DNA from 3 places in the Clostridium swellfunianum genome. Region 2 is predicted to be linked to each of the others. Evidence: riboswitches for the same ligand, from Rfam matches in the RefSeq annotation. Region 2 holds a riboswitch; each other region holds the start of a gene.

What was found. Region 2 has a riboswitch for cyclic di-GMP ahead of NBE98_RS02310 (hypothetical protein). Riboswitches for the same ligand answer to the same signal wherever they lie in the genome.
Region 1: it holds a riboswitch for cyclic di-GMP, as region 2 does, so the genes downstream of both, NBE98_RS06940 (3-oxoacyl-[acyl-carrier-protein] synthase III C-terminal domain-containing protein) here and NBE98_RS02310 (hypothetical protein) in region 2, are expected to answer to the same signal.
Region 3: it holds a riboswitch for cyclic di-GMP, as region 2 does, so the genes downstream of both, NBE98_RS18320 (RelA/SpoT domain-containing protein) here and NBE98_RS02310 (hypothetical protein) in region 2, are expected to answer to the same signal.

Annotation. Positions count from the first base shown of each region.
Region 1 is NZ_JAMOFV010000006.1:1,528,288-1,530,559, forward strand. Features, by position in the region: gene NBE98_RS06935 (methyl-accepting chemotaxis protein) at 1-82, opposite strand, end outside; gene NBE98_RS06940 (3-oxoacyl-[acyl-carrier-protein] synthase III C-terminal domain-containing protein) at 121-1,125, opposite strand; cyclic di-GMP riboswitch class I at 1,337-1,424, opposite strand; gene NBE98_RS06945 (GH3 auxin-responsive promoter family protein) at 1,594-2,272, shown strand, end outside.
Region 2 is NZ_JAMOFV010000006.1:464,578-466,849, reverse strand. Features, by position in the region: gene NBE98_RS02310 (hypothetical protein) at 70-1,359, opposite strand; cyclic di-GMP riboswitch class I at 1,490-1,577, opposite strand; gene abc-f (ribosomal protection-like ABC-F family protein) at 1,665-2,272, opposite strand, start outside.
Region 3 is NZ_JAMOFV010000006.1:3,874,130-3,876,401, reverse strand. Features, by position in the region: gene NBE98_RS18325 (HAD-IA family hydrolase) at 1-550, opposite strand, end outside; gene NBE98_RS18320 (RelA/SpoT domain-containing protein) at 565-1,476, opposite strand; cyclic di-GMP riboswitch class I at 1,861-1,946, opposite strand; gene NBE98_RS18315 (polysaccharide deacetylase family protein) at 2,030-2,272, opposite strand, start outside.

The DNA.
Region 1 (2,272 bases), 1.1 Mb from region 2:
AGGCGCTTATTGAATAAATAATTAAAACAAATTTTAAAGTTCTCTTTTGATAATCAACTAAAATACTTGCGGATTTTTCCATATACATCCTCCTTCGCTTCAGTATGCTTGTTTACTTTTTTACCATTTATATAATAATGCTGCCATGGTATATCCACCTGCTACTGAACAAAATATTGAAATTTCATCCTTATTAAATTGCTCTTTATTTAGCCTGTCATCCAATGCCATAATGGGGCTTGTGCAGCCTGTATATCCGTACTTATTTCCAACAAAAGTCGCCTGTTCAAAAGAAGCGCCCAATTTCTCCATAGTCAATCCTAAATCAAACTTTGAAAATTGAGACATGAAATAATGTGTAACATCTTCTTCTGTATATCCATTTTCCTCTAAGAGACCAATTATTAATTCCGACCACTTTTCTGAAAGGAAGCTAAAGTCAAAAGGATTCCACTCCATCTTCTTTTCGTCTGGCTCTATATCCTTGTTAGGTATGTTAGACAAACCGCATGCAGGGAACCTTATAGTTTCATTATAGGTATCATCAGTATCCATTCTAGAGCCTAAAAATCCTCTTTCCTCCTGCTCTTCCCTTACCTCTAGGACTACAGCTGCTGCTCCATCTGAAATACATCCATAAACAACTAAATCATTTTCCTTAGCAAAAGGACTTATGTGCATTGAGCCTACTACTAGAATTCTTTTGTACTTCTTATCAGTTTTTAAATATCTAGAAGCTATATCTATTCCTGTGATCATACCAATGCAATCATTGTTTATATCAAATACATTTGTAACACTCTTAGCCTGAAGCATATTTTTTAGTATTAATGCACAGCATGGAGTCAGGTATTCTGGAGTATCTGAAACAGAAATAATTGCATCAATATCCTTAGGCTCAAGCTTCGCTTTTTTTAGAGCCTTTTTTGCAGCTTCAACGCCCATCGTTATGCTTGTCTCATTTTCTTCTGCAAGAGTTCTTGTCTCTCTTCCAACCTTCTCCATTAAACCAATAGCATGCTCTTCCATACCGTATTTCCTAAAGTGATTGGCATAATATTCATTATCAACTATTCTTTTAGGGTGATAGCTTCCTACACCTTTTATGTATACATTTCTAAACATTAAAACGCCTCCAAACTTTACTCCTTATTTTTGTTGCAGATTTTTAGTCTTTTAAATGATGTAAACTGATTGTCTAAGATGTTGATATAGACTCACCTCCATTTACATATATAATCTGCCGAGTACTTTTGAAAGCCATAAATAAGAACTCAAAAAATACCAAGGTAGACTATGATTAAACGTCGCCCTTGGTATTTTTTTATTTATGTACTTCGGCAACCTGGCAATCATAGGATTATGCATCCTTTAGACCCACGGCTTTGCGTCCCCGCCTTTCGATGGGTTTGCTATTATCGGCACGTTTTTTCAATTCGCATCATATTATAGCACAATTTTCCATAAAGTCCAAGTGTATATCTTATAAGAGTTTCCTAATAGTATTTCTTCACAAATTTCAGCTTCCGTACATATAATGATAAGTGATTAATAAAAAGGAGATGTTTTAGTACGAACATACTAGGCAAAGCGATGTCCTATTCCTTTGTAAAAGTGTCTAAATTCTCAGAGAAAAAATTTAACAAAGATACTGAAAATGCTTTTAGCCGAAATACTGAAGTACTTAATAAAACTCTTTCAAGAAATTGCAGCACTGAATTTGGAAAAAAATATAACTTCTCAAATATTCACAGCGTGGAGGATTATAAAAAGAAAGTTCCTCTATGCACTTACAAGGACTATGAACAATATATTAGCAGAATGTGCTCAGGTGAGGAAAACATCTTGGTAGCGGAAGAAGTAAAATTCTATGGAATGTCCTCTGGAACTACAGGCAAACAAAAATATATCCCAGTCACGAAGAGTTCACTTTCTGCTGTATCTGAAGTAATGAGCATGCTTATACAGAGAATTCTTTATAATAATTTTAAAAGCAGCTGGTCCTATGGCAAAGGCTTATCACTAACCGATATGGTTATAGCGGGATATACTCAAGGCGGAAAACCAATATGTGCAGGAACTTCCGGAGGTATGAGATCTATAAAATGGATGATACCATTTATTTGGACTACTCCTGTAGAGGTGATGAATCTAGGGAAAGGCATTGATACCCTGTATCTTCACCTTCTGTTTGCAATTAAAGAGCGAAATCTTATGTATATAAACGGAATTTTTATTTCTTCTGTTCTAGATATGTTCAGACATTTGGAAA
Region 2 (2,272 bases):
GGGCTGTCTCAAAATATAGTTTAGAATAAAATTACCGCTGAAATAACATATTTTGAGACAGCCCCTTTTTTATTTCTTTGGAATTAATTTTAATGAAGGCACGCTGCCAGCATAATATTCGATTTTATATCTTTCCGTTTCTGCAGCATATAAATTATTTGTTTTAAGCTTTAGAGGGCTAATAATCCTTCCTAGATTTATGTTTGGATCTTTTCCATAAAGCAAATTATCGGCATTATCAGTTTTTCCATACCACCAGCCGTTAAAACCTAAAACCTGAGCTAAAATATAGGAATTTTTTATGTCTTCAGAAGCCCCCTGCCAGCTCACACTCTCTCTCTTATAAGACAGAGCAGCAACATTTATCTTCATTTTGTCTCTATACTGCTTAACCTTTAAATACTTTTCTATGTAAGAGGCGTCTGCTCTATAGGAATCTCCGTCACTAAAAAAGCTTTCTACTAGATACCAGTCATTAGAGTTAAGATGAGTCGGTAATCCCTTTGGGTTTGCAATCTTGTCCACTTTATTTCCTAGTGAATCATCCACAAACCAGGAATTTGCCATAACCTTCATACCTTTACTATGAATGTAATCAACTATTATATTTTGTCTCTCTCTAGTTTCATTCCAATCGTAGCCAAACTGATCTATAAAAACTCCGTACCAGCCTGCTGCTGCAATTGAATCTATTTCAGTTTTAACTTTATTTAAATCAGCTTGTCTCCATTCACTTCTAATTGCTGTTGGATTATCAGGACCAAGGTTTACATATCCAAACAGCTTGGTTTTCGCCTTAATATACTCAGCTACTCTTTTAGACTTGTAGGACATTTCATCCGGTCTCATTGTAATTATAAAAGGGAACTCCTTTAATACCTGCATTGAGTAAAAAGGATCCTTTGAATTATTTATATTGGATAAGCTTGAATAAATAAAGGCTGTAGGCATGAGCTTATTCTTGTCCAATACAAAACCTGAATTAAAAGGCTTGTTAGCTGTACTTTCAGCCAGAGCCATCAACTTGTCCAAGGCTGTAGAAGTGCAATAACTAAAGCCGTTATCCTTAAGAAATTTATTTAATGCACTTTGAGACTTGCCTCCAAAATATCCATCTGTGTCAAGCGCTATGTTGTCGTAGTCCTTATAGCCAAGCTTGTTCAAACAGTATTGATAATACTCAGCTTTTTCATCATAAACTGAGCCGTTAAATACAACTTGAGCTTCTTCTGCCGCAAGAACAGTATTGTTAGTATTTGCTTCCTTGTTTATAAAGGTTGTATTTAACATAGTAAAGCTAAATACGGTTGTAAAGCATAAAGCTTTTGCAATTGTGTTTTTAAGCTTAATAATATTCATATTTTAACCTCCTGATTAGACTATTAAATTAAAACCCTATGGCCTAGGTTAAAATATGAAGCTTAAAGAATAAAAAAATGCTCAGCAAAGGCTGAGCATTTTACACTTTAACACATCACAAGTGCTAACCTTCGGCAGCTGGCTGACGTAGTGCATTAAGCACCGTAGTCCCTATAGCTTTGTGTCATTAGCTTTCGCTAACTTTACTATTATCGAGTTATTCATTTATTTCATTTTACATTAATATAGTGTTCCAAGCAATAGTGCATAATTAACAGCCTGTCGTATTTGCTTGAAAATTATAATTAACTGCTAATTTTCAGCCAAGCCTCCATAACTACCTCCAGCTCCCTGCTCAGTTCTTCTTTTCTACTGTAAAGCTTGTTTAGCTCCTCATAATCTAATTCTGGAACAGCCATAGCCATATCAATGCTATTTATTTCGCTTTCAAGATTTTCAATTTTTGCTTCAGCCTTAGCTTTTTCAGCTTCCTTCTTTTTAGCTTCATCAATACTCTTAGGCTTCTTAACTTTCTCTACCTTTACTACGGGTTCCTTGACCTCCTGCTGCTTAAGCTCTTCCTTTAAGCCTTTATAGTAATCATAATTTCCAAGGTAGCTCTTAAAGCAATTATTCTCTACAGCAATAACCCTCTCACCAATCTTATTGATAAAATATCTATCGTGAGAAATGAAAAATATTGTTCCTTTGAAATCCTCCAAGGCTTCTTCAATAGTTTCAATAGAATCAATATCAAGGTGATTAGTAGGCTCATCCAGTATCAATAAATTTACCTCTTCATATAAAAGCTTAGCAAGCTTAAGTCTAATTTTTTCTCCTCCGGATAGGTGCTTTACTTTCTTAAACACACTGTTCCCAAAGAACATGAACTTAGACAAGTATTCTCTCGCTT
Region 3 (2,272 bases), 3.4 Mb from region 2:
TGGTATTATACAAGCAGGATTTAGCTCCAGAACTTTTAGCCCCTATTATCTCGATGTCCCTATCACCAACAACTAAAGTTTCAGCCTTATTCATGTCATATTTATTAATTAAATATATGAAGCCTTCAATATCAGGTTTTCTTTTGAACCCTTTGTCTATGGTTACTACTTCAGTAAAAAGTTCTGTCATGTCATGAAAATCTAAAATTTTAAGTGCAGTATCCTCTTCTCTATGAGTCAAAATAAAGTTCCTGCCACCTTTATTTATAAGTTCTCTGCAAACTTCCTTAGCATAAGCAAATGGTATTATTTTACCCAAGTCTGAATTTTTTTCATATACTCTATATTCTTCCACGAACCTGCTATCAAGCTTATAAAGTTCAGTAAAGTGTTTAGCTGCCGTATAGAAGGAAACTTTCATATGTTCTAAAATATTTTCTTCACTTTCCTTTATCTCTCTATCTTCAAGAGCTCTCTTGAAAGCGTACACCATTGCAGGATAAGTATTAAATAGCGTGCCGTCAAAGTCCCAAATTATATTCTTAAACATTTGCATCCCTCCTTTTATTTTATATAAGGTTTACCTAGATTTTCAGTTAAATTAACCAAGTCATCTTTCATTATTATTCTGTCTAAGCTCTTCAATATTTCACCTTTATCTTCAGCTTCAATGTTCATGGATGCTAGTATCATATTTTTTAGTTCAGCTATCTCTTTATTTTTATTATCGATAATATTTTCATACTTTTGTTCCATTTCAGTCCAATTTCTGTTGAGCATATTTATTAAAGACGCCATTTCATCAGAACTACCTACTATACGATTTAGGAGTAGCAGATTAAGCCTTAAGACCTCTGGAATTTCTCCGTGTGAATATCTCAACTGGTGATCTATCTCACCATACCCTTCTTCAAAAATTGTTCTCACTTGTATTTCAGCAATAACCTTGTGATTTGTTGGGAAGGATTCAATCAAGTAATGAACTGAACGATATCCGGATTTTCTTGAATGAATTTGAATATTAAGTTCCTCAAAACGTTTGGTGTCATCACCTTCTCTAACATTTGCAGTAATCTCAACAACTTTCCACATGCTCGTTATAAATTTATGTATTTCTTCCCAATCCTCTTTAAAAATATGTATGGCTCTAATTCCTATTAAATCTGTAATTTGTTCCTTATAATTTTCAGCAGAAAACTTAAAATCTTCACCATATTTTTTCTTCCTATCTGGAGTCTTTCTAATTATCTTCTCTATTAAATGTTCTGATTCCTTAACTCTAGATTTTACAGAATGTATTTTCCCATGAGTTCTTAGGGTACTTGCTATAAAGTCAGCCTGAGTTTCATAAATATTTTTATATATATTATAATCTGAATAGATAGCATTAAGAGTTTCCCAGTTTATTCCCATGCTTTCAACTTCATTTTCAGTAAGATGATATTTCATTAAAAAGTCTTTCCTTGAGATTTTCATGAAATAGCCTCCTTAATATTATTTCTTCATAGATTATATCATAATGCTTTAATTTAAAATAGAAAAAACCATCAGTGCGGTTTAAACTGCTTGATGGTTTTTTCTATTGCTCTATTTACCTAGCTGCAAGAAGAGGCTATTTAATTTAGATGCCAAAAACACCGTGAAAATTGGGGAAGATAAACTATACTAGAGGGAATAGTATAATTATTGGGTCTACTTTTACCTCTTCTTTTGCTTGTTACTTGCTCTGTTATATTCATCTACTTAATTATGATCATAAATGCTTCAACTTGAAGCATTTATTAAATCAAGAAACTCAATTACTTGACAATAAAAAATACCCATACCAAAAAGGCATGGGTGTAAAATCTTTCCAAACCTTTCGGCAACTGGCTGACGTAGTGTTTCTCACTTTAGTCCCTATAGCTTTGCGTCACTAACTTTCGTTAGTTTTGCCTTTATCGAGTTTTACTTTCTCTAAACTAATTATATAAAAGGTCCTTATAGTTTGCAATAGGACAAATATGAATGTTTATAAAACTTTATATATTTATTTTATGAACTGAACTGTAAATGCATCCTTGGAAAGTGCATCAAATTCATACCCCATCACTTTTAACCCCTCAATAACTTGAGGAAGTGCCTCAGTTGAAGTAGTTTTCAATCTGCTGCCGTGCATAAGAATAATAGCTTTATTCTTTCCTTTTGCCCCCTGTAAAACATTTTTCACTATTGTTTCCTTAGGAACAGTATCTGCTGCCGCATCCGCTGAAGACACGTTCCAATCAAAATA